Parazoarcus communis: one gene and its partner. The protein of the gene in region 1 interacts with the protein of each later gene in a pairwise test. Links are inferred from orthologs where the notes say so. Each region holds a gene or a part of one and is shown on either strand. Other genes may lie near its edges.

Region 1 (16,847 bases):
CTCGACCGTGCTGTAGCGCGTAACAAGATCGGCCGGCAGTCGGCTCAAACCACTGACTGCGAGTTCGCCAAGTCTGAAAGTCGGGCCGCTGTCGATCACGACCGACAGCGCCACTTCGGTGCCGGCCTCATTGACTTCGGCACGGGTACTCAGTGTGCGCGCCGCAGCGTAACGGCGGCGACTGACCGCATCGAGCAGTTGCTGTTTGGCACTATCCCATTCGGACTGACGAAAGGGCTTGCCCACCGACAAGGCCCAATTTTCGCGCAGACTGTCGCGCAAGGCTGCCGCCTCGGCTTCGCTCGCACTCGCCAGTTCGCCTTCGAAACCGATATCGACGGCAGTAATGGCAGCCCGTACGCCAGGCTCCACGGTCAGCGTCCATTTGTCCCCGCTACGCCGATCGAGCCTCACTTCGGGGTTGAAATAGCCCTCCGTGGAGAGCAGATCGACAACTTCCCGCCGTGTGCGTCGCACCAGCGCGGTCTGATCGGGCCCGACCTCGGGCACCGTCAGCTCGGCCGACTTAAGCAGGCGCACGTGCTGACGCAGGAGCACGCTGACCGTTTCCGGCGCTTCGAGCGCTACGCTGACACGATCCTGTGCCCTGGCGCTGTTTCCCCACAAGAGGAAACACCCCAGGGCCAGGAGGCTCAAGGCACGGAGAAGCGAATCAAGCTTCAAGATGGTATGAAGTCACGCGTTCGACCTCGCTCTTCGAGCCGAGCACGACGGGTACGCGCTGATGCAGCTTGTCGGGCTGGATATCGAGGATGCGCTCGCGCCCGGTGGTGGCCGCGCCACCGGCCTGCTCGATCAGCATGGCCATCGGGTTGGCTTCGTACATGAGCCGCAGCTTGCCGCCCTGGGCACGACATTTCTCGTCGAGCGGGTACATGAAGATGCCGCCACGGGTCAGCACACGGTGCACGTCAGCCACCATCGACGCCACCCAGCGCATGTTGAAATCGACGCCACGGGGGCCAGCCTTGCCTTCCTGCAGCTCTGAGATGTAGCGCTGAACCGGCGCCTCCCAGTGGCGGGCGTTGGAGGCGTTGATCGCGAACTCGCGGGTTTCCTCGGGTACCGTCATGTAGGGAGTGGTATAGATGAAGCTGCCCATTTCGCGGTCGAGCGTGAAGGCGTGAACGCCCTTGCCCACTGTGAGCACGAGCTGGGTGGAGGGGCCGTAGATCGCATAGCCGGCTGCCACCTGCTCCCGACCGGGCTGCATGAAGCTTTCCTCGGTCGGATCACCCTCGCCCTCGGGGTTGCGCAGCACGGAAAAGATCGTACCCACGGTGACGTTGATGTCGATGTTTGACGAGCCGTCGAGCGGATCGAACATCAGCAGATAGCCGCCCTTGGGAAAGTCGAACGGGATCTGATGCACGGTTTCGACCTCTTCGGACGCCATTGCCGCAAGGTGGCCGCCCCATTCGTTGGCCTGCAGCAGAATCTCGTTGGCAATCACGTCGAGCTTCTTCTGTGCCTCGCCCTGCACGTTGTCGGTACCGGCCTCACCCAGCACACCGGCAAGCGCCCCTTTGGACACATTGACTCCGATCGCCTTGCACGCGCGAGCCACGACCTCGAGCAAGAGCCGCAGATCGGCCGATACGCGTCCGGCGCGCTGCTGCTCGATCAGGAATTGGGTAAGGGTGACGCGACGCATGTGCAAAACTCCCGGAGACGGATGATTGAAGATGTCAGACCCGATTATCCCGTTTCCGGGACGTCTGCGCACCACGAGTTGCACGCTGGCGGTTATCATTTACGGCTTGGCGGTTCGCCGCCCTGCCCCGCACACGCACTGGGCAGCCTCTCTGGAGCACAAAAGCCAAGTTATGCATGTGATGGTTCTCGGCGCCGGCATCACCGGCGTCACCACCGCCTGGTACCTGAAGCAGGCGGGGTTCGAGGTCAGCGTGATAGACCGCCAGCCGCAAGCTGGACAGGAAACGAGCTTTGCCAATGGTGGCCAGATCTCGGTCAGCCATCCCGAGCCCTGGGCCAACCCGGCGGCCCCCTTTCTGGCGCTGCGCTGGCTTGGCAAACACGACGCCCCGCTGCGCTTCAGCCCTCAGGCAAGCCTCGACCAATGGCGCTGGGCGCTGTCCTTTCTGCATGAGTGCCTGCCGTGGCGTGCGAAGCGCAACACCGAGGCGATTGCTGCGCTTGCCATCCACAGTCAGCGCGAACTGCACCGGGTACGCGCAGCCGCCGGCATCGAGAACGACTACGATGCGCGCGAGCAGGGCATCCTTCACCTTTTTTTCAGCGCCTCGGATTTCGCTCATGCACCGGCACGCGCAGAGCAGCTGATGCAACTCGGCATTGAAGCCCGGGCTTGCTCGGCTGCCGAATGCCTTGCAATCGAGCCCGCGCTCGCGACACTCGCACCAACACTGGCGGGCGGTCTGTATGCGCCCGGCGACGAAAACGGCGACGCGATGCGCTTTACCGGTGCGCTGGCGGGGGTGCTTGCGCGCGACGGCGTGCAGTTTCACTATCAGACGACGATCGAACGCCTGACCCACACCGGCGGCCTGATCGACGGTGTCGAGGTGCGTGACCGTGAAGGGCGGGCTGGCACCCTGACCGCGAACGCCTATGTGGTATGCCTCGGCAGCTTCAGCCCCCTCATGGTGCATGCGCTTGGCGAGCGCCTGCCAATCTACCCGGTGAAGGGCTATTCGATTACAGCACCGGTTGCAGATCCCGCGCGGGCGCCGCAGGTCAGCCTGACCGACGAGTCCCGCCGCATCGTCTGCTCCCGTCTCGGAGACCGGCTTCGTATCGCCGGCACTGCCGAGCTCAACGGTTTCGATCTCACGATCGATCCAGAACGCGGCCGTGCCATTCTGGACTGGGCACGGACACGGCTGCCAGGCGCAATCGACCCGGAACAGGCGCAACTGTGGACGGGACTCCGCCCCGCCACCCCGAGTAACCTGCCCATCATCGGCAAGGGCCGCGGCGTCAACCTCTGGTACAACACCGGTCACGGCACACTGGGCTGGACCCTGGCCTGCGGCTCGGCCGAGATTCTCGCGGGCCTGATGCATGGGCGCGCACCGACAGTGCGCTTCCCCGTCCGACACCCCTGACACTGCAGGGGTATCGCGGGGCGTGGCTTAGACCTGTTCGGCGCCGGCCCGGGCAGGCGCCGACGTACAGGCACAACCGCCTGCGTTTGCACTGCCGCTGCAGTCACCCTCAGGCGGGGTAATCACGCCGGTCTCGACGTCGAATCCGATACTGTCCAGATGAAAGGCCAGCGCGGCATCCATGCCGCTGACGTGATTATCGAACCAGGCCGGCAACTCCTCCATCAAGCGCTTGCCAAGAAACGCATCACCGCGCTCAATGCGGTTGCGAACGTCACGCATCACCACCAGCACCCGGTCGTGTTCCGCACGGTGGCAACCGGGAAAGTTCACCTGCTCCATCCAGCGATTTTCCTGATCGAAGTGTGCTTCGGTGTGGGCGATGAAGTCATCGAGCCGCGCTAGAAACTGCTCGGGCGCCGCCTCGACAACGGCGTTGTAGTGGCTCACGAACTCCTCGTGGGTCTTGTCCATCTTTCCGAGACCGAGCTGAAGCTGCTCGTTCCATTGCATCAGTGCCATCCTTGCATTCTCCTGAACATCGGCCCGCGCGGGCCTTGCGGTGCCGCTTTATAACGCAGAATCGTCACCGGACCGATGATGTGGGTCAACCGGAAACTGTAACAACCCATCCTCACCCGAGGTCTGCAATGAAGCAGTCATCGGAACAGACTAGATTGGGCCTACGGCAACCGGCACAGACCATGAATATCCTGATGATTTCAGACGTGTTCTTCCCTCGCATAAACGGGGTCAGCACATCGATAGAGACCTTCCGCAACTCACTCAAGGCACACGGCATCCACTCCAGCCTGATTGCTCCCGCCTATCCGCAGGACGGTGGCAGGAGCACGGACGACCTGATCCGGATTCCCTCGCGCTTCATCCCCCTCGACCCCGAGGACCGGATGATGCGGCGCAGCGCCATCCGCGAGCAGATCGAATCATTGAAACAGCAGCACTTCGACCTGGTACATATCCACACCCCGTTCGTGGCCCACTACGCCGGACTCGAACTGGCGAAGGCGCTCGACCTTCCCTGCGTCGGCACGTATCACACCTTCTTCGAGGAATATCTCTTCCACTACGTGCCCTTCGTGCCACGCGCATGGCTGCGTGGCGCCGCAAGACGATTCTCGCGCCAGCAATGCAACGGACTCGACGCCGTCATCGTGCCCTCGCGAGCGATGGCCGACACACTGGCGGGCTATGGCGTGAATGCGCCCGTACACATCCTCCCCACTGGTATTCCGGAACACCAGTTCCACGGCGGTGACGGCTGTCACTTCCGTCAGCGCTACGACATCCCCAAAAGCAGGCGTCTGCTGCTCTTTGTCGGTCGGGTGGCGCACGAGAAGAACATCGACTTCCTCATCGACATGGTGGGCGAATTGCGCAAGACCGAACCCGCTGCAATGCTGCTCGTTACCGGTGAAGGCCCTGCACTGGGCAGCCTGCGAACAAAGGTCGAACGTGCAGGACTCAGCGAGCACATCCGCTTCCTGGGCTACCTCGACCGTCACAACGAATTGCACGACTGCTATCGGGCCGCAGATGTCTTTGTGTTCGCGTCGCGCACCGAAACGCAGGGACTGGTACTGCTGGAAGCGATGGCACTGGGTACGCCGGTAGTGGCCCTTGCCGAAATGGGGACCGTAGACATCCTTGCGCCACAACAGGGCTGCAGGATCGCACCAAACAACCCGGCCCGGTTCGCGGAGGTCGTCGGCCAGTTGCTGAGCGACTGCCGGCAATTGCAGCAGCTGGGCGTCGATGCGCGGGAATATGCACAACAGTGGCACACCGAAGAAATGAGTCGGCGGCTTGGCGCGCTGTACGAGACGTGGGTGGCAGATCACCAACGTCAGGCTGCGCAATTGAGCGCCGCCTGACGGGTGGGTATTACTTGACGACCTTCAGATGCCCGCCGCGGGGGGGCGGCTGGCGATCGTCACCGGACTTGGGCGACTCGGACGGCTCGGACGATGCCAAAGGCTCCGGCGCAAGCTCGAGCCCGGTCGCATCGGCGTCATCCGCAGCATCTTCCTCGAACGGCTCGCCCTCATCGATGTCCGCCTCGAACGCCATCCCCTGGCCGTTCTCGCGCGCATAGACGGCAAGAACATTGCTCATCGGAATCAGGATGTGCTGCACCGAGCCATTGAAACGCGCCTGAAAGCTGATCGACTCATTGTCCATCGACAGCTTGTTGGTCGCGTCCGACCCGACGTTGAGCACGATCTGGCCGTCCTTGGCGTAGCCGGGTGGCACACGGGTGCTGGAATCGACCCGGGCGGCAAGGTAGGGCGTAAAACCCTGATCAGAACACCATTCGTAGATGGCACGAACCAGGTAGGGCTTGGTGGATACCATGTCTTGCGTGTCCTAAGTTCCGCCCGACCGGAGGGGACGCGCCCCAGCCGGTCCAGGCGTCTTCATGTCAGCGCCGCATTACCTTCTCGGAAGGCGTCAGCGCGTCGATGAAACCCTGACGACTGAAAATGCGCTCTGCGTACTTCATCATCGGAGCAGCCGCTTTCGGCAGCTCGATTCCGTAGTGCTCAAGACGCCACAGCAAGGGCGCAATCGCCACATCCAGCATGGAGAACTCGTCGCCCAGCATGAACTTCTGCTTGGTGAAGATCGGCGCGAGCTGTGTCAGGTGGTCGCGCACATGAGCACGGGTCTTGTCCACGCCCTTCTGGTTGGCCTCGAGTGCAGCGATGTGAGCAAACAGTTCGTGCTCGAACGTATGCAGCAGTTGCCGCGCACGCGCACGCAGGATGGGATCCGGCGGCATCAACTGCGGGTGCGGGAAACGCTCGTCGATATATTCATTGATGATGTTCGACTCGTACAGCACGAGATCGCGATCCACCAGCACCGGCACTCGGCCGTAGGGGTTGATGACCGCAATATCTTCGGGCTTGTTGTAGAGGTCGACATCGATCACCTCGAAATCCATGCCCTTTTCGAAGAGCACGATCCGGCAACGGTGACTGAAGGGATCGGTCGTACCGGAATAAAGATTCATCATGATGTTGCGACTCCGGATGCAAAAAACAAAAGCGCACCACGCATTGATTTGCGCGGTGCGTCTGGAGAGAAGCGAGTGTCAGGCCTTACGGCCATTCACCGATCCGCTCAATGAATATCCTTCCAGTAGTTCTTCTTCAGCGCGAACGCAAGAACGAACAAACCTGCAAGGAAGGCAAGTACGAACATGCCGATGGTCTTGCGCTTCTCGGCGACGGGTTCTCCCATCCAGACAATGTAGGACACGAGATCCGCGATGGCATTGTCGTACTCTTCGGCGGTCAGCTTGCCCGGCTTGACCAGTTCGAGCGTCGAACCATGCTCGCCGGCCTTCGCCACCTGCTCACCCTGAAGCTCCCACAGCACGTGCGGCATGCCGACGTTCGGGAAAACCAGGTTGTTCCAGCCCGTCGGACGGTTCGGGTCACGATGGAACTGGCGCAGGTAGGTGTAGAGCCAGTCGGCACCGCTGCCGAACTCTGAAGCACGGGCACGTGCAACCAGGGTCAGGTCGGGAGGCGCTGCGCCAAACCACTGCTTGGCCTCTTCACGGCGCATCGAGATCTTCATCAGATCGCCGGTCTTTTCACCGGTGAACATCAGATTGTCGCGAATTGACTCCTCGGACAGACCAATGTCCTGCAGCCTGTTGTAGCGCAGGAAAGAAGCGCCGTGACAGTTCAGACAGTAGTTGACGAAGAGCTTGGCACCGTGCTGCAGCGCAGCCGGCTCCGTGCTCACCGGCGCCTTGTCGAGGTGCAGAACAGCACCGGCAGCCATCGCCATTGCCGGCGCAAACAGCACGACGGCAGCGGCACGCTTGATGAAATTGATTACACGCGATTTCATTTGAAAGTCACCCTTTCCGGTTCGGGTTTGCACTTGTCGAGCTTGCTGTACCACGGCATGGCCAGGAAGAAGGCGAAGTACAGGACCGAGCAGATCTGCGAAACCAGGGTACGGCCCGGGGTCGGCGGGAGCACACCCAGGTAACCGAGAATGGCGAAGCAGACCACGAAAATCGCAACAGCGCCCTTGAAGATCACGCCCTTGTAGCGCATCGACTTGACCGGGCTGCGGTCCAGCCACGGCAGGAAGGCAATGATCACCACCGATGCGCCCATCGCCACCACGCCCCAGAACTTGGCGTCGAGACCGAACAGCGGATAGGTCACGGCACGCAGGATCGAGTAGAACGGCGTGAAGTACCACACCGGCGCGATGTGCGGCGGGGTCACCAGCGGGTCGGCCGGCAGGAAGTTGTTGAACTCGAGGAAGTAACCACCTGCTTCAGGCGCAAAGAACACCACTGCGCTGAAGAAGAACAGGAAGGCCACCACGCCGACGATGTCCTTGACCGTGTAGTACGGATGGAAGGGAATGCCGTCGAGCGGGATGCCGTTGGCGTCCTTCTTCTTCTTGATTTCCACACCGTCCGGGTTGTTGGAGCCGACTTCGTGCAGCGCCACGATGTGGGCAGCAACGAGGCCGATCAGCACCAGCGGCACGGCAATGACGTGGAAGGAGAAGAAGCGGTTCAGGGTGGCGTCCGAAACGACGAAGTCACCACGAATCACCAGCGACAGGTCGGGTCCGATCAGCGGAATGGCCGAGAACAGGTTCACGATCACCTGCGCACCCCAGAACGACATCTGCCCCCATGGCAACAGATAGCCCATGAACGCTTCGGCCATCAGCACCAGGAAAATCAGGGTACCGAAGATCCAGATCAGCTCGCGCGGCTTGCGATACGAGCCATAGAGCAGACCGCGGAACATGTGGAGATAGACCACGATGAAGAATGCGGAGGCACCGGTCGAGTGCAGGTAACGGATGATCCAGCCACCCGGCACATCGCGCATGATGTACTCGACGCTGGCAAAAGCCACCGGCACACCAGCTGCGTTCAGCGAGGCATCGGGCTTGTAGTGCATGACCAGGAAGATACCGGTCACGATCTGGATCACCAGAACCATGAGCGCCAGCGAGCCGAAGAAATACCAGAAGTTGAAGTTCTTCGGTGCGTAGTACTCGGTCAGGTGACCCTTGATCGACGAGGTCAGCGGAAAACGCTCATCGACCCAGTTCAGCAAGGCTTGAGATTTGGTCGTCATCACTTACGCCTTTCCGTCGTCGCCAACGAGGATAGTGGTGTCCGCAAGGTACTTGTGCGGCGGAATTTCGAGGTTGTCCGGCGCCGGCATGCTCTTGTACACGCGGCCAGCCAGATCGAACATCGAACCGTGACAGGGGCACAGGAAACCGCCCGGCCAGTCAGCAGACATGCCTGCTTCCGCGCCCGGCTTGAACTTCTCCGACGGCGAGCAACCGAGGTGCGTGCAAATACCGACCGCGACCAGATACTCCGGCTTGATCGAACGGTGCTGGTTCTTTGCGTACTCGGGCTGCTGCTGCTTCTCCGAACCCGGGTCGCTGAGGTTGGGTTCGGCTTTCGCAAGCGCCTCCAACATCTCGGGGGTGCGACGGAGCACCCAGACCGGCTTGCCGCGCCACTCGACCGTCATCATCTCGCCCGGAGCGAGCTTGCCCACATCCACCTCAACCGGCGCGCCTGCTGCCTTGGCGCGCTCGGACGGCGTCAGACTGGCAACGAACGGCACTGCCGTCGCCACGGCGGCAGCGCCACCTACGGCAGACGTTGCCAGCAACAATGTGCGGCGACCGCTGTCCATCTTTTGTTCAACGCTCATGACCCTCTTCCCAGTATGGAAAACGAAAGACCTGGATACAAAAACCCAAGGATTATAGCGAACTCACTGCAACAGAGAAAGCCATAGACCGCTCAAGACCTTGAGCAGTCAAGGATTTCAAGCCCCTGCGCACGCCGGACGACGCCTCGAAGGCCCCGCACATGCCGCGGCGCACCATATCAGCCATCAAAGCCCCCGTCGCTCGACCAGGGCCTGGGCGATCGTGCCAATGTCGGTATGCTCAAGCTCGCCGCCCACCGGCACACCGCGCGACAGCCTGCTCACGGACAGTCCCCGCGCGCCCAGCAAGGTGGCAAGTGTATGCGCGGTTGCCTCACCTTCGTTGGTGAAGTTGGTGGCAAGAATCACTTCCCGCACACTGCCATCGCCCGCCCGGGCAAGGAGCTTGTCGAGCTTCAGCTCGCGCGGCCCGACGCCGTCCAGAGGCGACAGGCGCCCCATCAGGACGTAGTACAGCCCGTTATAGGACTGTGTCTGCTCGATCATCGCAAGATCGGCAGGCATCTCGACCACGCACAGCAGACTGGCATCACGCCGCGGACTGGCGCAGCGCTGGCACACAGCCTCTTCGGTGAAGGTGTTGCAGCGGTCGCAATGACGCAGCACTTCGAGTGCATGACCCATCGCACGCGCCAGGCGGCCTGCGCCACGCTGATCACGCTGCAACAGGTGATAGGCCATGCGTTGCGCCGACTTGGGGCCAACCCCGGGCAGGCAACGCAGGGCGTCGATCAGTTCGTCAAGACTCGAAGGCTGCATTGGAATCAGAACGGCAGCTTGAATCCGGGCGGCAGGTTCAGGCCCGAGGTAAAGCCGGCCATGCGCTCCTGAGTGGTGCTCTCGACCTTGCGCACGGCGTCATTGACAGCCGCAGCGACGAGATCCTCAAGCATTTCCTTGTCGTCCATGACCGAGTCGTCGATCGAGACCCGGCGCACATCGTACTTACAGGTCATGACGACCTTGACCATGCCGGCACCGGACTGGCCGTCGACTTCGACGCTGGCCAACTGGTCCTGCATTTTCTTCATGTTTTCCTGCATCTGCTGGGCCTGTTTCATCAGGCCTCCGAGACCGCCTTTCATCATGGTGACAACTCCCCAAAGTGAGATGGATGGTTAGAAGGGTTTGACTGTGGCTTCGACCAGCGTGGCATCGAAGCGCTCGATCAGTTCGCGCACGAAGGGGTCGCTTTCGAGCGCAGCCACCGCGACCGCATGGCGCGCGCGACGCTCGATTTCATCACGCTGGGCGGGTGTCTCGCCGGTGATTGCACCGACATCGACCCGAATTCTGAGCGGGCGCGACAGTGCGGACGCAAGCTGGTCCTGCACGCGCTCGACCGCAGCCCGGTTCATGTCGAGCAGATGGCGATGGGTATCGGACAGGCGCAGGACCAGCAGGTCATCGACACATTCGACCCACTCGCAGTGCTGCGCAAGCTCGCGCACCAGCCCACCGATACCGAGCAACCGGACCACCGTGCGCCAGTCACTTGCGGCAAATGCGGCAGCCAGATCGGCATCAGCGTGGGCATCCCGCGGCGCAGGAGTCGCTGCAGGTGCGCCTGGCACAACAATCGGCGACTCAGGCGCCGGCGTGTGCGCAGACGCCTCGGGTCGCGCGGCAGCCTTATCCGCAGGCGTTGCTGGCGGAGCCGGAACCGCGGGCGCTGCATCCGCCTCGTCGTCGAAGGCATTGGCGCCCCCCGAATACGCGTCGTCATGCATCATCGCCTCGGGCGGCAGATCCTCCCAGGGCGCCAGGTCGCGACTGGCCGGCTTTGGGCCGGACCCAGACTCGACCTTCGGCTTGATCTCAGGCTGCGGCTCGGGCTTTCTTTCGACCGGCGCGGTCATGGCAGGCTGCAAGACAGGTGGGGGCGAGACCGGCTGAGGCGCGGGCGATGGTGCCGCACTGCGCTCGGCGACGGAGGCTGCGGATGAAGCCGGTGTCGCAGCCGCAACCGGACGCGTTTCAGCCCCCCCAGAAACCGGTGAAACCGTCCTCGCCTCGCCGCTGCCGCCGCTCCCCGCAAGCGCAGGAGAGCCCATCGCAGCAGGCTGATCAGGCCGGAACGCGTGCAAACGCAACAGCGTCATGCTGAAGCCGGTGTATTCGTCAGGCGCCAGCGCCAACTCGTCGCGACCGTGGATCGCGATCTGGTACGCCAACTGGAGAAACTCGGCATCGAATTTTTCGGCATGCGGTGCCAGACGCTGACGTTCTACGTCGTCGGAAATGGCGCCAGGTGCGAACTGAAACAGCGCGATTCGACCCAGCATCGAAGCCAGTGCCTGCAGCGCTGCATCGAAAGAAAGACTGCGTGCTTCCATGCCGTCGGCGACCGCCAGCATCGCGGCGACATCACCCGCTGCGAGCGCATCGAGCAATGCATGCAGGTGGTCGTCTCCGACCGTGCCGAGCATGTGCGTGACCGGCTCCTCGACCACCTTCCCCGCGCCGTGGGCAATGGCCTGATCCAGCAGCGACAGCGCGTCGCGCATCGAACCGTTTGCCGCCTTGGCAATATGGCGCAGCGCGCCGGGCTCGAACACAACCTCTTCGGCCGCAAGCACACCCGACAGATGGTCAACGATACTGCCCTGCGGCATCTGCTTCAGGTTGAACTGCAGACAGCGCGACAACACGGTGACCGGAATCTTCTGCGGATCGGTCGTCGCAAGAATGAACTTGACGTGCTCCGGCGGCTCTTCGAGCGTCTTCAGCATCGCATTGAAGGCATGGCCGGTGAGCATGTGCACTTCGTCGATCATGTAGACCTTGTAGCGCCCCTGCACCGGTGCATAGACCGCCTTGTCCAGCAAGGCCGCCATGTCGTCGACACCGCGATTGGACGCGGCATCCATCTCGACGTAGTCGGGGAAGCGGTCGGCGTCGATCGCCCGACAGGCGTCACACACGCCGCACGGTTCGGCGGTGATACCGGTCTCGCAGTTGAGCGCCTTGGCAAGAATGCGCGAAATGGTGGTCTTTCCCACCCCCCGCGTTCCCGTAAACAACCAGGCGTGATGCAGCCTGCCGGTGGTCAGCGCGTGCGAAAGCGCGCGGACCACATGCTCCTGTCCGACCAGCGTACCGAAGGACTTCGGCCGCCATTTACGTGCGAGAACCTGATAGCTCATGGGCAGCGATTCTATCAGAGCAACCCCGGCTCTCCGGGAGAGCTTGATGGCAAGACCCTTCGATAATTAACAACCATCAAAACAATACATTCAATCGATTGGCGCTATCAAAAGACGCCGCTTATTCTGGCGCCGTAACCCAGACAACGGACACCCCGGAGACCAGAAAGCCATGACCACATCGAACTTCAACTACCAGACACTGCTGGAAACCCTGCGCGAGATCTGTGCCGATTTCGCTTACACAGTCTGAGCCCCCCCTTCCCTCGGATGCGCTGCCGGCCGCTGCACTCAAGGGCCTGAATGCACGATGCCGATACCACCCACCTATCACATCAATCATTACGTTCAATTTTTACTATAGAAACACCAGGGCCATACTAAGCCTGCGCCCTGACACGTCGCCCGGGCAAAGATTCAGGGAGGTACTGCCATGATCGCTCGAGTTGCCCGACTGCATTTCCAGCCCAACAGCACAGCGGGCGCCTTGCGCGCCGCCGGCGGCTGGCTGATCGCCCTGATCGGTTTCAGTCTGCTGGCCACCCGCATCGCGTCCGGACTGACGGCGCTCGACGGTCCGCTCGCCGACGCGGTTGCGGGTGGGGCGATGGCCGCCGCCGCGACCGCGCTCGGGGCCGTCCCCTTGCTGGTCATGCGCCGGATCAGTTCCGGCATGCAAGGCATGCTGCTCGGATTCGGCGCGGGCGTCATGCTTGCAGCCAGTGTGTTTTCACTGCTGATACCGGCCTTCAGCGCCGCACAGGTTCAAGGCGCGAGCAGCACCGACGCCGCCTTGCTCGTTGCCGCAGGACTCGCCCTCGGCGCCGGCCTGTTACTGGCAATGGATCGCATGCTGCCGCACACCCACGCACCGGACGGATCGAAGTCGGCGACAGCCGTATGGCTCTTCGTTTTCGCCATTGCGGTTCACAACATTCCGGAAGGGCTCGCCATCGGCGTGGCCAGCGGAACCGCCAGCAGCGGCAACGCGGTCGCGACCGGCATCTCGCTGCAGAACGTCCCCGAAGGCCTGATCGTGGCGATTGCGCTGGCAACGGCCGGTTATTCGCGCCTGCTCGCGTTCGCGGTTGCGGCCTTGTCGGGACTGATCGAACCGATCGCGGCGGTGGCCGGCTCGCTGATGGTGACGGTGTCTTCGGCATTGCTGCCCTGGGGGCTGGCTGGCGCTGCGGGCGCGATGCTGTTCGTCGTCAGCCACGAGATCATCCCCGAGTCGCATCGCAAGGGGCACGAAACACTGGCGACCAGCGGCCTCATGATCGGCTTCGTGGCCATGATGCTGATGGACACGCTCCTCGCCTGAACCGACCAGCCGGGGTCGGATGGCACGAACGAAAAAAGGGCGTCACCTTTCGGAGACGCCCTTTCTAGAATGAGGGTGGCGAGCCCGACCCCCGGCACTTGCAGGGAACGGCTGTGGCTGCTGCCTTCCGGCCCTGACCAGGTTCACCGCGCTGCAATGCGGGGAGACCCGCCACGGCGCGCACTATAACAGTGATCGCCCGCAACGTCAGCCACTATGAACGGAACCTCCTCAAGCACGTATACTCGGAGCCTTCTCGCAGCAGTGCGCTGCGACACGGAATCCGGCGAATCGCCCCCCCATATTGAACAGGACAATTACATGAGCGACACGCAGTCTCGCCTCGACATCCGTTACGGCAGCAATGCCATGCCCGCCCCCCAAAGCTGGAGCCCGGTCATCGACAGCCTGCTTGGCCATTGCTCGGTGCGCAGCTATCTGCCCACCCCGGTCAGCGACGACCAGCTGACCGCCATCATCGCCGCAGCGCAGTCGGCCTCCAGTTCATCGAACCTGCAGGCATGGAGCGTGGTGGCCGTGCGCGATCCCGCCGCACGTGCAGCGCTCGCCGAATGCGCAGGGGGGCAGGCACATGTGCGCGATGCACCGCTGCAACTGGTGTGGCTTGCCGACCTTGCCCGCCTCGAAGGCCTGGCGACATCGAACGAGCGCCCGAGTGCTGCGCTCGATTACATGGAGATGTTCCTGGTTGGCGTCATCGACGCGGCACTGGCCGCGCAGAACGCTGCCGCCGCAGCCGAATCGATCGGACTGGGCACGGTGTATATCGGCGGCATGCGCAACAAGCCCGAAGCCGTGGCAGAACTGCTGAACCTGCCGCCTCGCGTTGTCGCCGTATTCGGCATGTGCGTGGGCACGCCCGATCCGGCCAAACCGGCTGCGGTCAAGCCGCGCCCACCACAGTCGGTTGTCATGCATCACGAACGCTATTCGCTGCCGGCGCAAGCGCCTGGCATCGAGGCCTACAATGCGGCGATGGCGAGCTTCTACGAAGAACAGAAGATGAATGTCCACGGTACCTGGGCCATTCACTCGGCCAAGAGAATCGCCGGCCCGGAGACGCTTTCCGGCCGCGATCACCTCGTCGAAGCGCTGCACAAGCGCGGCTTCGAACTGAAATAAGCCTAGCCTTGCGGCGACGGGCGCGTTCGCGTCCGTCGCCCTGTCCTAACGTACGGAGCCGACCCGATGCGCAAACGCGACACCATCCTCTCGACCGATCAGAAGGCACTCGCCCTCAACCTGGACAAGTTCAAGTACGGTTCCATCGTGGAAATCGGTGCAGGACAGGAAGTCGCGCGCCGCTTCTTCCATGCCGGTGCGGCTGCGGGTACGGTGGCCAAGACCATGTCAGCCTACGACATGGCGGTCAGCGACGATATTTACGGCCATGTCGATCGCTATGTCAGTCGCGCACGACTGATGCAGATGCTGGACAAGGAGTTCACTCAGGTCGTCGACCGGCTCACCCATGTCCGCCCCAAGAACACCACCTTCTTTGCTTACGCAGCCACGGTTACCGCGCGCAGCTTCAAGCAAAAGAACGAATGCCACGGCTGGATCGGCATCCGCCTGCAACTTCACCCGGGCGCGCAGCCGAGCGACGTGATCCTGCATGTGCGCATGCTCGACAACGACAACGCCCTCCAGTCCGAAGCCCTCGGCATTCTCGGCGTGAACCTGATCCACGGCGCATTCTTCAACCACGACCAGCCCGAATGGGTGATCGAGGGCCTGGCTGACGGACTCTCCCCGGAGCGTATCGAGGTCGACCTGATCCACTTCTCCGGCCCATATTTCGAGGAAGTCGAAAACCGGCTGATGAACCTGCACCTGATCAGCAGCTGGCTGACCCGTGCGATCATCTTCAACCCCGCAGGCGAGGTTGTCGTGCCCGGCGAGCTGCTCTACCGCAAGCCGATGCTGGTCATCCGTGGCAGCTTCAAGCCGGTGACCTGCGTCAATATCGACATGATGCTGGGCGGACAAAAACAGTTCAGCCAGGAATCGGCGGTGGCCGAACAGGAAGTCCTGTCGCTGGCCGAGATCACGATGAATTCACTCGCCAGCGGCGACAGCATCGACGGTGCGGATTTTCTTGCGCGCATCGACCTGCTCGCCTCGCAGGGATACACGGTGATGATCTCGGACTACGTGCGTTTCTTCCGCCTGCGCGCCTACCTGCGTCGCTACACGCAGAAACCCATCGGCATCGTCATGAGCGTGCGCGATCTCGAAGTGCTGTTCGACGAGAAATACTACGACGGACTCGAAGGCGGCATCCTCGAGGCCTTCGGCAAGCTGTTCCCGGACAACACGCACGTCTACGTCTACCCTTCCCGCCCCCACGGCGCGGCAGAAATGATCACGCTCGACAACGTCCCGGTACCCGAGCACCTGCGCCACCTGCTCGCTTACCTCAAGGAGAACGGCAAGCTGGTCGCAATCGAACCCCAGGACGCCGGCCACCTCGAGATCGACGCCGCCGAAACCCTCGCCGGTCTTCGCCGCGGGCGGGGCAACTGGGAGAAAGACGTACCCGAGGGCGTGACTCAGCGGATCATCGAACAAAGGCTGCTTGGCTTCGATTCCGAGTGAGTTGGTGCGTCATGAGCCCAATCGGCGCATGTCGCACCTGCGCAGGCCGACTTTCATGCATGGTAGACTTCAGCCGCTAAGTAGCATCAGCCTAGTACCTTGTATCTGGCGATCCACCCCTCTCAGTCGTCCCCAACAAGGAAGCCTCCCATGACAAAAAAAAGGGATCCCATGATCCCCGACGGTGACGTCAACCCGATCGATACCGACTACAAGATCGGTCAGGACAACATCCTGGTCAATGTCGGTCCCTTCGGCCTCGACATCCACAACCGGGTATTTGCAATCTCGGCCATCGCAGTCATCGCCTTCGTGGCCCTGACCCTGATGTTCCAGGCTCAGGTCGAACCCATGTTCGGCAGCATGCGCGGCTGGCTGACCTCGAACCTCGACTGGTTCTTCATCGGCGCCGGCAACATTTTCGTTCTGGTCTGCATCGGACTGGCGATCTCTCCGCTGGGCAAGGTCCGCCTCGGTGGTACAGAAGCGAAACCCGACTACACCTACACCGGCTGGTTCTCCATGCTGTTTGCCGCCGGCATGGGCATCGGTCTGATGTTCTTCGGCGTGTCCGAACCGCTCTCGCACTTCGGCAGTTCGCTCGGTGGCACCGCGATGGAGAACGGCGTGCGCACCGACTGGGCACCGCTGGGTGCCGCGGCCGGTGATGCTGCGGGCGCTTCACGCCTCGCGATGGCCGCTACGATCTACCACTGGGGCCTGCACCCATGGGCGATCTACGCCATCCTCGCGCTGGGTCTGGCACTGTTCTCCTTCAACAAGGGGCTGCCGCTGACGATCCGCTCTGTGTTCTACCCCCTGCTCGGTGAACGCGTGTGGGGCTGGCCGGGTCACGTGATCGACATCCTCGCGGTGCTCG
Region 2 (14,257 bases), 1.3 Mb from region 1 along the record:
AAACGCAACGACGTAATCGTTTTCGTCAGAAAGACTGAGGTGAGCATGCAGGCCGCGTTCGCTCATGTACGCTTCCAGACGCGGGTCGAATGAAAGCAGCGGTTTGCCGAGCTCGTCATGCGCGACCGCGACGGCGTGCAATGTGGCCGGCACCGCAACGCCGGTGCCAAGGGCCTTGCCGAACGCCTCCTTGGCGGCGAAACGTTTGGCCAACATCCGGGCAGGGTCCTGGCTCGCGCGCCAGGCATCACGTTCGGACTCGGCGAGAATTCGCAGTGCAAAGCGCTCGCCGTGACGCTCAAGCGCCTCCCGCAGACGTTCGACGCGGACGATATCGGTCCCTACCCCGTGGATCATTGGCTCGGTATCACGTCCGATGAGCGGCATGAGCCGCGGCTTCGCGGATCAGACGCTTCATTTCGGCAACGGCAGCCCGCAGACCAATGAACACGGAACGGCTGACAATTGCATGACCGATGTGAAGCTCGCGCACACCGGCAAGGCGGGCGATCGGCTCGACGTTGTAATAGTTCAAGGCGTGGCCTGCATTGAAGCGCATGCCTAATCCGCACGCCGCCTCGCCCGCACGCCGTACCTTCTCGAGTTCGAGCAGTACCGCCGGGCTTTCGGAATCGCGGCCGGCATCATGAAAGGCGTGCGCATATGGCCCGGTGTGGATCTCGCACACGCGCGCACCGATCCGCGCTGCGGCTTCGATCTGCGGCAACTCTGCATCGATGAAGACGCTGGTCACGATTCCGGCATCAGCAAGCCGACCGACAACGTCCTTGAGTCGCGCTTCCTGTGCCAGCACGTCGAGTCCGCCCTCGGTGGTGACTTCGTGCCGGCCTTCAGGTACCAGCATCGCCATCTCTGGCTTCAAGCCGCAGGCGATGTCCACCATTTCGTCGGTTGCGCCCATCTCAAGGTTGAGCTTTACCTGCGTGAGTTCGCGCAAGCGGCGCACGTCACTGTCGTTGATGTGGCGCCGGTCCTCGCGCAGATGCACGGTAATCCCGTCGGCTCCACCCAGATGCGCTTCGACCGCGGCCCATACCGGGTCGGGCTCCCAGGTGCGACGCGCCTGCCGCAACGTGGCGACGTGGTCTATGTTGACGCCCAGTTCGATCACAGTTCCTGCAACTCCTTCAGTACCCGGCGCGACTGTAATTGTTGCCCGCCGAGGTAGTGGTTTATCAGCGCACGCAACAGCCGCTTTGACTGGATCAGTGTTTCGGTGCGAGAAAAATCGTCTGCTGCCATGTCGAGCAGGGTCTGCCCGCTGACGGGCAGATCGTCCTCGCCGAATGCCTCGATCTCATCCGCGTTGGCTGCCAGATCGATGGCAACAGGGCCTCGTTCGATTATATAGCGGTAGCGCCCGGAGGGCCGGATCGCCCCGTCCTCGGCGGAATCGAGCGCAATGCCGTAGCCGAGTTCCTGCAGCAGCGTGAGCTCGAAACGACGAAAAATGGGCGGGAGGCTTTCGTTGCGGCCAAGCGCAGTGACGGCGGTTTCGTAAGCCTCGAACAGCGCAGGGTGCGGATCTTCCCGCGCCGTGAGGCGGAGCATGAGTTCATTGAGGTAGTAGCCGCACAGCAAGGCACGCCCGGTCAGGAGCGGCTGCCCGCCACGCCACTCAGCACGGATCAGCGTCTTCACTTCCCCCCCGCCCGACCAGTCCATGAGCAGGGGTTGAAACGCCATCAGGACGCCCCGGAGGGCAGACATCGGCCGCCGTGCGCCCTTTGCCGCAAGCGCTGCGCGGCCATGTTCGAGCGAAAACACTTCGACGATCAGGCTGGTTTCACGCCAGGGTAGCGTGTGCAACACCCATGCCGGCTGCTGCTCGATACGTTGCTTCAGCGCCACGTCGACGCGTGCTCACTCGTACCCGAGGCTCTTCAGCGCACGTTCGTCGTCGGCCCAGCCACTCTTGACCTTGACCCACACCTCGAGAAACACCTTGCCGTCGAACAGCTTCTCGAGTTCGACACGAGCTTCAGACGAAATGCGCTTGAGCTTTTCGCCGCCCTTGCCGATCACGATGCCCTTGTGCCCTGCCCTGTCCACAATGACCGCCGCATGGATACGGCGCAGTCGCCCCTCGGTTTCAAACTTTTCGATCTCCACCGCAATGCCGTAAGGCAGCTCGTCGCCAAGCAAGCGGAACAGCTTCTCACGCAGGAACTCGGCCGCAAGGAAGCGTTCGCTGCGATCGGTGATCTCGTCTTCCTCGTACATGGCGATGCCTTCGGGCAGCAGCGGCGTTGCCGCGCTGATGAGGGTGTCGCAGTTGTTGCCGCGCTCGGCCGACAACGGCACGATCTCGACGAAGTCGCGCAGCCCGCGCACGCTTTCGATGAACGGAAGCAGGCGCGCCTTCTCCTTGAGCTGGTCGACCTTGTTGATGACCAGCACCACCTTCGCGCCTTCCGGAATCACTTCGAGCACACGCTTGTCGTCATCGCCCATGCGCCCGGCTTCAACCACGAAGAACACCAGATCGACATCGGAGAGCACCTGCGACACCGTGCGATTCATCGAGCGGTTAAGTGCATTGCGGTGCTGCGTCTGGAAGCCCGGCGTGTCGACAAAGATGAACTGCGCGTCCTTGTTTGTCAGGATGCCCGTCACGCGGTGGCGCGTAGTCTGCGCCTTGCTCGACACGATGCTGATCTTCTGCCCGATCAGACGGTTGAGCAAGGTCGATTTACCGACGTTGGGCCGACCGACAATGGCGACGAAGCCAGCACGAAAGTCTGGTTTGTCGATGGGTTCGTCCTTGTCCGGCGTTGTATTCATTTCTTCCTCAATTTTGTCAGTGCGAGCTGGGCCGACTGCTGCTCCGCAGCACGGCGGCTGGTACCGCGACCGACCGTACGCACGGCAAGCTTCGGCACCTCGCACGACACTTCAAACTCTTGCGCATGTGCTTCGCCGAGTACCTGCACCATGGTGTAGGTGGGCAAAGCAATCTTTCGGCCCTGTAGCCACTCCTGAAGCGCCGTCTTCGGATCCTTCGACGGTGCCGCCGGATTCACTTCTGCAAGCAGTGGCACGTACAAGCGGTCGATCACGGCCTTGGCCGCTTCGAAACCGGCATCCAGAAACACCGCCGCGATAATGGCTTCGACCGCATCCGCAAGGATGGATGGACGCCGGAAGCCGCCTGACTTGAGCTCACCTTCGCCCAGCCGCAAACAGTCGCCGAGCTGCAGGTCCACCGCCAGACGATGAAGCGCCTCCTGTCGAACCAGCGAAGCGCGAACCCGAGACAGCTCCCCTTCCTTGAGGTCGGGAAAACGCTCGAAAAGCGCAATCGAAGTCACGCAATTGAGTACGCTGTCACCCAAAAATTCGAGGCGCTCATTGTTTAGCTGTCCAAAACTGCGATGTGTCAGTGCCTGCTGCAGCAACTCCGGATCAGAAAAAACGTGGCCGAGTTTGCGTTGCAGCCTTTCATTGAACTCCGACATCAGCTACCGGCGCTCGAAACCTGGAAGTCGAACAGAAGACTGACATTGCCGGCCACGGGCACCTTGCGCGAATACTCAGCTTCGACAACGACCTTGCCCGCAAGTTTGCTGATTGTCAGATCGGTGCCGGTAACGGAGGACACGTCGTCGATCTGACCACGGCGGTCAAAACTGCGGCGCATTTCAGTGAGGGTCGCGCCACCGTCCCCTTCTTCGGCAACGAGTTTCACGATGCGCTCGACCGCCATGTATTCGTTGATTGCAGGAACCGTGCGAAAGGCGATCAGCAGTACGAAAGCGAGCAGGCCGCCGACAATCATCACGCTGATCAGGCTGAGGCCGCGCTGGCGAGATTGAGTCATGACTACATTCCCCGTCATCAGTGGAAGCGACCGATTCGCTTCATGTCATTGAAGTTGAACCAGATGAAAAAGGCGCGCCCGACAATGTTCTCGTCCGGCACAAACCCCCAGACACGGCTGTCACTGCTGGCATCGCGGTTGTCGCCCATGACGAAGTAATGCCCTTGGGGCACAGTGCAGGTCACGCCGCTGCTAGTATATGTACAGTTGTCCCGGTTGGGGTAATTCAGCACCTGGGGTACAAAGGCTGGGGCTTCGCGCTCGAGCAACACGTTGTGCTCGATACTTCCAAGCTTCTCGACATATTGTGGCGAGTAGTAGAGACGGTCCGGATGGAGGTAGCTGCCCGCCTCGTCGGTCTGCACTGCCTCACCGTTGATGCGCAGGCGCTTGTTGATGTACTCGACCTTGTCGCCCGGCAAACCGACAACGCGCTTGATGTAGTCCATCGAAGGGTCGGCCGGATAGCGGAAGACCATGACATCACCACGTTCAGGATCGTTAATGTCGATGACCTTCTTGTTGATCACCGGAAGGCGGATGCCATAGGTGAACTTGTTCACCAGAATGAAATCGCCCACGAGCAGGGTCGGAATCATCGAGCCGGACGGAATCTTGAACGGCTCGACGATGAACGAGCGCAGCCCGAAGACGATCACGATCACCGGGAAGAAGCTCGCACCGTACTCGACCCACCACGGAGACGGGGCACCCGCTGCGCGCTGCTTGCGTGCATGGAATCGATCGAAGGCCCACAACACACCTGTGGCAACGAGCAATAGAAAAAGGATCAAAGCAAAATTCACGCAGACTCCAGTCAGTTACGACGCCGCTGAGACGCCTGGTTGCAGGTTTACTTGCCTTCGTCCGTACGCAGCACGGCAAGGAAGGCTTCCTGCGGAATCTCGACGTTTCCGACCTGCTTCATGCGCTTTTTGCCTTCCTTCTGTTTCTCGAGCAGCTTCTTCTTCCGCGAAATGTCGCCGCCATAACACTTGGCCAGCACGTTCTTGCGCAAAGCCTTGATCGTCTCGCGCGCGATGATGTTCGCACCGATCGCGGCCTGAATCGCGACATCGAACATCTGGCGCGGAATAAGGCCACGCAGCTTGGCTGCCAACTCGCGGCCACGGAACGCCGCGTTGACCCGGTGAACGATCACCGAAAGTGCATCGACCTTCTCGCCACCGACCATCAGGTCGAGCTTGACCAGATCGGCCGTGATGTACTCCTTGAACTCGTAGTCGAGCGACGCATAGCCACGTGAAACCGACTTGAGCTTGTCAAAGAAGTCCATCACCACTTCGTTCATCGGCATGTCGTAGATCAGCTGCACCTGGCGTCCGTGATATCGCATGTCCACCTGCGAGCCACGCTTCTGGTTGCACAGGGTGATGACCGGACCGACGTAATCCTGCGGGAGGAAAATCGTTGCAGTGATGATCGGTTCGCGAATCTCCTGGAACTTGCCCGGTTCGGGCAGCTTCGACGGGTTCGAGACCTGGATGACCTCGCCGCTGTTGAGCACGACCTCATAGATCACCGTCGGTGCAGTGGTGATGAGGTCCATGTCGAATTCGCGCTCGAGACGCTCCTGCACGATATCCATGTGCAGCAAACCGAGGAATCCGCAGCGGAAGCCGAAGCCCAGCGCCTGCGACACTTCGGGCTCGAATTGCAGCGACGCGTCATTGAGGCGGAGCTTTTCCAGCGAATCACGCAACTGGTCGTACTCGCTCGACTCAACCGGGTACAGACCGGCAAACACCTGCGGCTTGATTTCCTTGAAGCCCGGCAGAGGCGCGGCGGCCGGCTTGCTCGCGAGAGTGACGGTATCACCGACCTTTGCGGCCTCGAGCTCCTTGATGCCTGCAATGATGAAACCCACTTCGCCAGCAGCCAGGTGATCACGGCTGACCGACTTCGGCGTAAACACGCCGACCTGCTCGCAGGGATACTGCGCGCCGTTCGACATCAGCAGAATCTTGTCCTTGGGCCGGAGTATGCCGTCGACTACACGCACAAGCATCACGACGCCGACGTAGTTATCGAACCACGAGTCGATGATGAGCGCCTTCAAGGCCCCGTCGGGATTACCACGCGGCGCCGGCACCCTCGCCACGACGGCCTCGAGCACTTCCTCGATGCCGATACCGGTTTTTGCCGAGCACAGGATCGCCTCGGCGGCATCGACACCGATGACGTCCTCGATTTCCTGACGGGCGTTCTCCGGGTTCGCTGCGGGCAGGTCGATCTTGTTCAGGACCGGCACGACTTCAACGTTCTGGTCGAGCGCGGTGTAGCAGTTGGCGACCGTCTGCGCCTCAACCCCCTGCGATGCGTCGACCACCAGCAGGGCGCCCTCGCACGCGGCCAGCGAACGGCTCACTTCGTACGAAAAGTCCACATGGCCCGGGGTGTCGATCAGGTTTAGGTTGTAGACCTTCCCGTCTTTCGCCTTGTAGTGCAGCGCAGCAGTCTGCGCCTTGATGGTGATGCCGCGCTCGCGCTCGATATCCATCGAGTCGAGCACCTGCGCCTCCATCTCGCGGTCGGAGAGCCCGCCGCAGAAGTGAATGAGTCGATCGGCCAGCGTGGACTTGCCGTGATCGATATGAGCAATGATGGAGAAGTTTCTGATATGTTGCATGCGCACGCAAAAAGGGTGCCTTTCGGCACCCGTTCTGGAATTGGTTGGCCTCGTCAAGCGTCGGATTCTAGCGGAAAAGCACCGCAATAGGCACGGACACCCGTTTCATCGAGATGGTAGTGGCAGAGTTCGTGCTCACCGTGGAGTACAACGGGGACAAGTTCGTCCCAACGAGCCTCGAGTTCGGGATGGAGGTCGACATCGATGACTTCCACCGTCCAGCCCAGTTCTGCTGCAATGGGTTTGAGGGCCGCGACCAGGTCGTGGCACAAATGGCACCACTCCCGGCTCAGTACGGTCAGCTCACGCATCACTTGCCGGCACGCAGACTGACGAAGGAGCTGGCCTCACCGCGCAGCACGAGCAGGCTCAACTGCTGCCCCTCCTTGAGTTCCGCAACGATGCGATCAAAAATTTCAGGCGCAGCGAGCGAGGTCTGTTTGCCACCCACGATGACGGCCAGCACGGTGTCGCCGACCTGAAGGGATGCACGGGCCGCTGGGCCTTCAGCGCGATCGACCATCAGGCCCTGTGCCGCAACCTGATCACGACCACGGATCATCGGCGGCTTGACCAGCACCAGGCCCAGCCGGTTTCCGGTGTTTGACGGCATGCTGGTCTTGCGCACACGGGGCGTCTGCGGATCACGCCATTCACCAAGCGTGACCTTCAGCTCCTTCGGTGTACCTTCGCGATACACCAGCATGTCTGCACGGGTACCGGGGCGGCGCGCGGCAACGATACGTGGGAGCTCACTCGACTTGTCTACGTCGCGGCGGTCGAATCTCACGATCACGTCGCCGCGCATCACCCCCGCCCTCGCAGCGGGGCTATCGGGTTCGACCGCACTGACGAGCGCACCGGATGCCTTCGGCAGACCAAAGCTCTCGGCCAGATCGACGGTAACCTCCTGGATGGCCACGCCGATTCGGCCGCGCTGAATGCGCCCGTGCGTGCGCAACTGCTGTTGCACATCCATAGCAACATCGATCGGAATCGCGAACGACAGCCCCATGAAACCGCCAGTACGACTGTAGATCTGGGAATTGATGCCGATCACCTCGCCCTTGAGGTTGAACAAGGGCCCACCAGAGTTACCCGGGTTGATCGCAACGTCGGTCTGAATGAAGGGAACGAAGTTCTCGTCGGGCAGACTGCGGTCCTTGGCGCTCACGATGCCGGCGGTGACCGTCTGATCAAAACCGAAGGGTGAGCCGATGGCCAGAACCCACTCTCCGACCTTGAGCCGATCCGGCTCGCCCAGGGTGACCTTTGGCAGGCCCTTGGCCTCGATCTGGATCAGCGCTACATCACTGCGTGCATCCGCCCCGATCACGCGGGCTCGATACTCCCGCTTGTCCGCCAGACGCACGAGGATTTCCTCGGCATCTTCGACGACGTGGGCGTTGGTCAGAATGAAACCGTCACTGCTGATGATGAAACCCGAGCCGAGCGACTCGTTGTCGGGTTCGCGCTGCGGGGTTCGCGGTTGGCGCGGCACGATCCGACGGAAAAAGTCGAACATCGGATCGCCCTCGTCCAGCTCGGGAAAAGCGCGCGCTTTCTGGGTCGTATTAGATATCGTGCTGATATTCACCACCGCCGTTCCCTGGCGTTCCACGAGCGCGGTGAAGTCCGGCAGATTGACGACTGCAAGCGCAGGTGCGGCAGGCACGCACAGAAGGAGTGCCAGCAGCGTAATACGAAGTATCCGGATCATGAGTGGTGAGCGTGACTGCAGGCGGTCAGGTCGCGGGACAAAGTCATTCTCAGGCCACCTCGCCAGTTACGACTGCGCGCCAGAAGGCGGTTGATGAATACGGCAAGCCCCAGCCCGCAGAGCACGCCCAGGCCAGCCCCGAGGTCGGCCTGACCTGCGTCGGAAAAAAGGCTTCCGGCTGCCGCACCACCGAGCATCAGCAGGACCGCAAGCCCATAACTGAGCAGTGCGGCCCGCAATGGTGCACCGTCGGGGATCGTGATCCTGACCCGCTCGCCGGGATGCAATCCAAGGGGGTCGTCGAGGGTAAATACCTGATTCGGGGAACCGAAGGTATCCGTGATTCGCATCGAGCGGCAGCCGCCAGGCTCGTCACAGCGCCCGCATCCACCCTGCTTCTCACTCAGGCGAACCCAGGCCGTGCCCCCATCGACGCGAACGACTTCTGCAGGCGCCTCGATCATCGCGACACCGCTTCGATGCCCTCGGCCAGTCGCTGCACTGCGCGGGCCGGTACCTCGCCCAGCGCCGTCACGACGTGCGCGCCGACAGTGCGCTTGAATACGTTGATTGCCCCGCTCGACGACGCGCCGACATTGGCCGCGGCTTCAGGTCCGGTCGGCTCGATGAACACCGAGATGGCTGCGAGCCCGTCGCTGAAGACCATATGCACCGCATCGCCCCGGTCAGCACCGAGTGAACGCCGCACCACCGAATTGAGCGAAAAACCGGTGATCGGCGTACGCAGTTGCCAACCGGCGTCAGCCTTGCTGATCTCGTCGCCGCGCACACTGACCACACGCCAGCCCTCACCCTGACTGAAGCGCGGCTTGAGCAGCGCGCCATCCACGTCCCCGCCGATACGAAGATCGCTGAACGTGAACTGCTCGATCATTTCGCCGCGCGCGTCCACCATTCGTGACTTGAGCAAAAGTCCGGTCTGCATTTCTGCCCACAATACGTGGCCATAACGCATGTCGTCCCTTGGCTCCAGAATGATGGACTGTGCTTCGTAACCGGCTACACGCCCACGTTCACCCTTGCGAATACGATAGCTTTCGGCAAGCCCGTTGAAAGAGGCCGGCAGACGCGCTGGAAAGACACGTCGGCCGCCGGGCTGATCGATGATGACCGTCCGCTGCTCGGGCAGCACGCAGCGCACTTCGCCTGCACTGCGAATGACCTCACGCGGACTGCCGTCGAGTACCTCTAGACGCTCGAACTCGCCTTCACCATTGGCGCGATGCGCAATCCGGGAGGTCTCGATCTGCTTGCCCGACTGGTAGGTGAAGGTACCAACGTAATTAAGGCGCTGGCTGGCTGTTGAAATCTTGCCCAGCCACGTCAGCGGGTCCGAAGGTGCTTCGGCACTGGCGACAGTCTGGAAGAACAGCGAACACAGGCCTACCGCAAAAAACCAGAACCTCATCGGGTGGTTTCCTCGGACTGTGCGGACACTGTCCTGACGTACTGCAGCGCGCTGGGCATCGGCCCCGCACCCGTGGAAGCCTGATGCACGAACAGGTACTCACGATGGCGGGTCTCTGCAGCCGCCGGCGCAGCCACCGAAACAGTCTGAACCGGCGCCATCGTAAGTACACGAGGCACGGCAGCAACCTGGGCAATGCCCGCATCGCCGGTGTACATGGTTGCCGCAACCAGCCCGACTGCAGCAACGCCCATCACCGAGGCCGCGATCGGCATCAGGGATTGCCACACCGCGCGGCGCGGCGCGTCAGCGGGCATCGCACGCGGCGCGAGCACGGTGGGCTCGTCATCAAGCCCCGCCATCACGCGGGCGACCATATCGGGTGCGCCCTGTTGTTCCCCGCGGATCACATCGCCGATCAGACAGTAAACATCCCAGTCCTTCTTCAGCGTGTCTTCGCGATTCAGACGGTCGACCATCAGGCGAACAGACTGATTATCAAGATCACCGTCCATCAGTGCAGAAAGTTTTTCATTCATGCCAGCCACCTACCAACGTTTGTCGTGAGCCGTATCGAGCAACGGCCGAAGTCGTTCAGCAATCGACTCCCGCGCACGGAAAATCCGGGAGCGAACCGTCCCGATGGGGCAGTCCATGATGTTGGCGATCTCTTCATAACTGAGCCCCTCAAGTTCGCGCAGCATGATCGCTGTTCGTAACTCTTCGGGCAGCCCGGCCATCGCCTCGTCCACCGTCTCGGCAATCTGCTTCGTCATCAACAAGCGCTCTGGCGTGTTGTTGTCACGAAGCTGATCACCATCCTCAAATGTCTCGGCATCTTCCGAATCGTACCCAGTAGACGTTGGCGCCCTGCGCCGCTGCGATACAAGGTAGTTTTTCGCGGTGTTGATACCGATTCTGTACAACCACGTATAAAAAGCACTTTCACCCCGGAACGAGCCCAAGGCACGATAAGCCTTGATGAATGTCTCCTGGGCCACATCTTCAACTTCGGCCGGATCACGAATCAGGCGCGACAGCAGGCGGTTCAGCTTTCGCTGGTATTTGCTTACCAGCAAGCCGAAGGCCTGTTTGTCGCCACGCTGTACGCGTTCGACCAGCTGCTGATCGATTTCACGATCGCTCATTGGGGGTCTGTTCTTCTTCGGAGAATGATTAATCTGCCAAAGTATAAGCGACCGCCCGCAGGCACAGCAAAATCAAGCTCTGTGGTTGAAGACCGGCAGCCGTAAAATTAGTTCAGAAGGTAACAGGGGTATCGGTTCCCTTACGCCATTCGATAGACATGAAAAGCGGCATCGGGCATGACGAAAGGCTCGCAGCCGCCCAGTCCCGTGGCTGCGTGATATATTCGGCAGCTTCACCCATTCGTTTGGCCGCCATCTTGCACAAACAGTACGACGTTCTCATTCTGGGGAGCGGCACCGCAGGTCAGTCGCTCGCACTGCGACTCGCCGACCGCCTGCGGGTTGCCATCGTCACAAAACGCGAGCTTGCCGACAGCGCAAGTGCCTGGGCGCAAGGCGGTATTGCTGCGGTGCTGGATACCACCGACAGCATCGAAGCGCACATCCAGGACACCTTCACTGCAGGCGCCGGCCTGTGCGACCCTGCCGCCACTCGGTTCGTTGTCGAACACGGCCGCAGGGCCATCGAGTGGCTGATCAATCGCGGGGTACCGTTTACACGGGAAGACCAGTCAGCCTTGGGCTACCACCTGACCCGCGAGGGCGGCCACTCACACCGGCGCATCATCCACGCCGCAGACGCGACCGGTGCAGCCGTTCAGGCCACACTGAGCGAAGAGGTTCGCGCCCATCCGAACATCGACATCTACGAGCACCACATCGCCATCGATCTCGTGCTCGGAGAGAAGATCGGTCGTCCCGACACCGGTTGTGTCGGTGCGTACGTGCTCGACATCCGTCAGGAGCATGTTGTCACGTTCAGCGCCCGCAGTACGGTGCTTGCGACCGGCGGCACCGGCAAGGTCTATCTCTACACCACCAACCCCGACGTTGCGACTGGTGACGGTGTTGCGATGGCCTGGCGTGCAGGATGCCGGGTCAGGAACATGGAGTTCATCCAGTTCCACCCGACCTGCCTCTACCACCCACAGGCAAAGTCCTTCCTGATCTCGGAAGCGGTCCGCGGCGAAGGTGGCCTGCTTCGCCTGCCTGATGGCACCCGCTTCATGCCTGAGCATGACCCTCGCGAAGAACTGGCGCCGCGGGACATCGTCGCGCGGGCAATCGACTTCGAGATGAAAAAGCGCGGCCTTGATTGCGTCTATCTGGACATCAGTCACAAGCCAGCAGACTGGCTGCGCAACCATTTTCCGAATATTCACGCGCGTTGCCTCGAACTTGGCATCGACATCACCCGTGAGCCAATTCCTGTCGTGCCCGCAGCACACTATTCCTGCGGCGGCATCGTCACCGACCTGTCGGCACGAACCGACGTGCAGGCGCTCTACGCCGTCGGAGAATCAGCCGGCACCGGCCTGCACGGCGCCAACCGTCTGGCGAGCAACTCCCTGCTTGAATGCCTGGTTTTTGGCGAAGCTGCGGCGCAGGACATTCTCGCCAACGCCAACAAGCCGATCTATCTGCTACCCGAATGGGATGAGAGCCGAGTAACGGACGCCGACGAGGAAGTCGTGATTTCGCACAACTGGGCGGAACTCCGCCGTGCAATGTGGGATTACGTGGGCATCGTACGCACAACCAAGCGCTTGCAGCGTGCGCAGCACCGGATTCGCCTGCTTGAGCGCGAAATTCACGAGTACTACTCGAACTTTCGCGTCTCCAATGACCTGATCGAACTCCGGAACCTGGTGGTAACTGCAGACCTGATTGTGCAGTGCGCACTGAAACGTAAGGAGAGCCGGGGTTTGCACCATTCCAGCGACTTCCCCGACACCCTTCCCCGCGCACGAGACACCGTACTGCGACCGCGAAAGCTCAAGCGCTAGGCGCCGCAGGCACAACGAGCGCACGATGGCGCAGCCAGATCTGCAGGCTGCGCCATTGATCCGGATGGAGATTCGATCTCACCAGCATCAGTCGCATCCGCCTGCGGCCCACCCTTCGTGTATCGGGCAACTCCAGCGTGAGCCAGGCCACACCCGAGAACACGACGAGATCCTGCCGCGTACGGGCAAATACGGGCGCGCCGTCGTCGCCGTGCTTCAGGATAACGGCGCCATCTGCCTGAAGGGCAAGAACGACACCTCGCTTGCTGAGTTCGCCACGCCAGGCAGCAAGCGCCGAGAGAAAAATCAGTCCGAAACCACCCGCAAGCAACCAGGTCGAGTGAGTGGCATGAAAAAGCGCCAGCCCCGCAGCACAATGTGTTACGAAAACTGACGCCAGTACGCCTCGAGAACTTCGGAGCGTCAAGGAGAGCGGAAACACCATGAGTGTCGCCGCCCACCCAGATTTATACCCTGCGGAACACCAGGGTTCCGTTCGTCCCGCCGAAACCGAAGTTGTTCTTCATTGCCACGTCGATTTTCATCGAACGTGCTTCGTTTGCGCAGTAATCCAGATCACACTCCGGGTCCTGCTCAAAGATGTTGATCGTCGGCGGCGAGATCTGATGATGCACTGCCAGCACGGTAAAGATCGACTCAAGGCCGCCCGCACCGCCAAGCAGATGCCCGGTCATCGACTTGGTGGAGTTCACCACCAGGCCCTTCGCAGCATCCACACCAAAAGCAAGCTTGATTGCCTCGGTTTCGTTCTTGTCGCCGAGCGGAGTCGACGTGCCATGTGCATTCAGGTAATCCACATCGCTGGCGTTGATGCCGGCATTTGCCAGTGCATTAACCATGCTGCGCCGCGGACCATCGGTGTCCGGTGCGGTCATGTGGTACGCATCACCACTCATGCCGAAGCCGGAAAGCTCCGCGTAAATCTTGGCACCACGCTTGACCGCGTGCTCATATTCTTCAAGCACGAGCACGCCCGCACCCTCGCCGAGCACGAAACCATCGCGACCCTTGTCCCAGGGACGGCTGGCCGTGGCGGGGTCGTCGTTGCGCGTCGACAGCGCCTTTGCTGACGCAAAGCCGCCGACAGCAAGTTCGGTTACCGTGGATTCCGCACCACCGCAAACCATCACGTCGGCATCACCATATTCGATCATGCGCGAGCTCAGGCCAATGGCGTGGAGCCCCGTGGTACATGCGGTCACGACCGCGATGTTCGGTCCTTTCATGCCAAACATGATCGACAGGTTGCCGGAGATCATGTTGATGATCGTGCCAGGAATGAAGAACGGCGAGATCTTGCGCGGACCACCGGCAACGAAGTCCGCATGGGTATCTTCGATCATCGGCAAGCCGCCGATGCCGGACCCGATATTGACGCCGATACGTTCGGCGTTTGCTGCTGTCACCTCGATTCCGGAATCCCGAATCGCCTGAATGCCGGCTGCCATGCCGTAATGGATGAAGACATCCATGCGGCGAGCTTCCTTGGCGGAAAGATAGGTGGTGACGTCAAAATCCTTGACTTCACCGGCAATGCGGGCCGAGAAGGCACTGGCATCGAAACGGGTGATAGGGCCGATGCCGCTCTTGCCGGCAATCAG

The links.
Region 2: the proteins of recR (region 1) and recO interact in binary tests that used the Escherichia coli proteins (3 or more experiments, as listed by UniProt). The link is inferred for Parazoarcus communis from one-to-one orthologs.

Annotation. Positions count from the first base shown.
Region 1 is NZ_CP022188.1:2,397,498-2,414,344, reverse strand. Bases 7,841-10,807 are described here. They hold recR (recombination mediator RecR), read right to left. Parts: upstream 9,638-10,807; coding sequence 9,044-9,637; downstream 7,841-9,043. Other genes in these bases: dnaX (DNA polymerase III subunit gamma/tau), read right to left, coding at 9,997-10,807; CEW87_RS10965 (YbaB/EbfC family nucleoid-associated protein), read right to left, coding at 9,643-9,966; petA (ubiquinol-cytochrome c reductase iron-sulfur subunit), read right to left, coding at 8,264-8,857; CEW87_RS10980 (cytochrome b), read right to left, coding at 7,841-8,260. Also shown: CEW87_RS11020 (autotransporter assembly complex protein TamA), read right to left, coding at 1-627; CEW87_RS11015 (class 1 fructose-bisphosphatase), read right to left, coding at 674-1,675; CEW87_RS11010 (D-amino acid dehydrogenase), read left to right, coding at 1,848-3,110; CEW87_RS11005 (hemerythrin domain-containing protein), read right to left, coding at 3,138-3,632; CEW87_RS11000 (glycosyltransferase), read left to right, coding at 3,815-5,002; CEW87_RS10995 (ClpXP protease specificity-enhancing factor), read right to left, coding at 5,013-5,483; CEW87_RS10990 (glutathione S-transferase N-terminal domain-containing protein), read right to left, coding at 5,551-6,147; CEW87_RS10985 (cytochrome c1), read right to left, coding at 6,255-6,995; more of CEW87_RS10980, read right to left, coding at 6,992-7,840; more of dnaX, read right to left, coding at 10,808-12,024; CEW87_RS10955 (ZIP family metal transporter), read left to right, coding at 12,458-13,348; CEW87_RS10945 (nitroreductase family protein), read left to right, coding at 13,670-14,491; CEW87_RS10940 (nicotinate-nucleotide adenylyltransferase), read left to right, coding at 14,558-15,967; CEW87_RS10935 (BCCT family transporter), read left to right, coding at 16,118-16,847. UniProt on the Escherichia coli protein: May play a role in DNA repair. It seems to be involved in an RecBC-independent recombinational process of DNA repair. It may act with RecF and RecO.
Region 2 is NZ_CP022188.1:3,701,856-3,716,112, reverse strand. The notes cover bases 1-2,810. They hold recO (DNA repair protein RecO), read right to left. Parts: upstream 1,873-2,810; coding sequence 1,129-1,872; downstream 1-1,128. Other genes in these bases: rnc (ribonuclease III), read right to left, coding at 2,802-2,810; era (GTPase Era), read right to left, coding at 1,885-2,805; CEW87_RS16975 (pyridoxine 5'-phosphate synthase), read right to left, coding at 368-1,132; acpS (holo-ACP synthase), read right to left, coding at 1-357. In the rest of the region: more of rnc, read right to left, coding at 2,811-3,479; CEW87_RS16955 (DUF4845 domain-containing protein), read right to left, coding at 3,479-3,841; lepB (signal peptidase I), read right to left, coding at 3,859-4,647; lepA (translation elongation factor 4), read right to left, coding at 4,695-6,491; CEW87_RS16940 (glutaredoxin family protein), read right to left, coding at 6,545-6,802; CEW87_RS16935 (DegQ family serine endoprotease), read right to left, coding at 6,802-8,211; CEW87_RS16930 (SoxR reducing system RseC family protein), read right to left, coding at 8,208-8,675; CEW87_RS16925 (MucB/RseB C-terminal domain-containing protein), read right to left, coding at 8,672-9,640; CEW87_RS16920 (sigma-E factor negative regulatory protein), read right to left, coding at 9,637-10,179; RNA polymerase sigma factor RpoE, read right to left, coding at 10,189-10,788; nadB (L-aspartate oxidase), read left to right, coding at 11,046-12,635; CEW87_RS16905 (protein YgfX), read right to left, coding at 12,625-13,080; fabF (beta-ketoacyl-ACP synthase II), read right to left, coding at 13,103-14,257. UniProt on the Escherichia coli protein: Involved in DNA repair and RecF pathway recombination.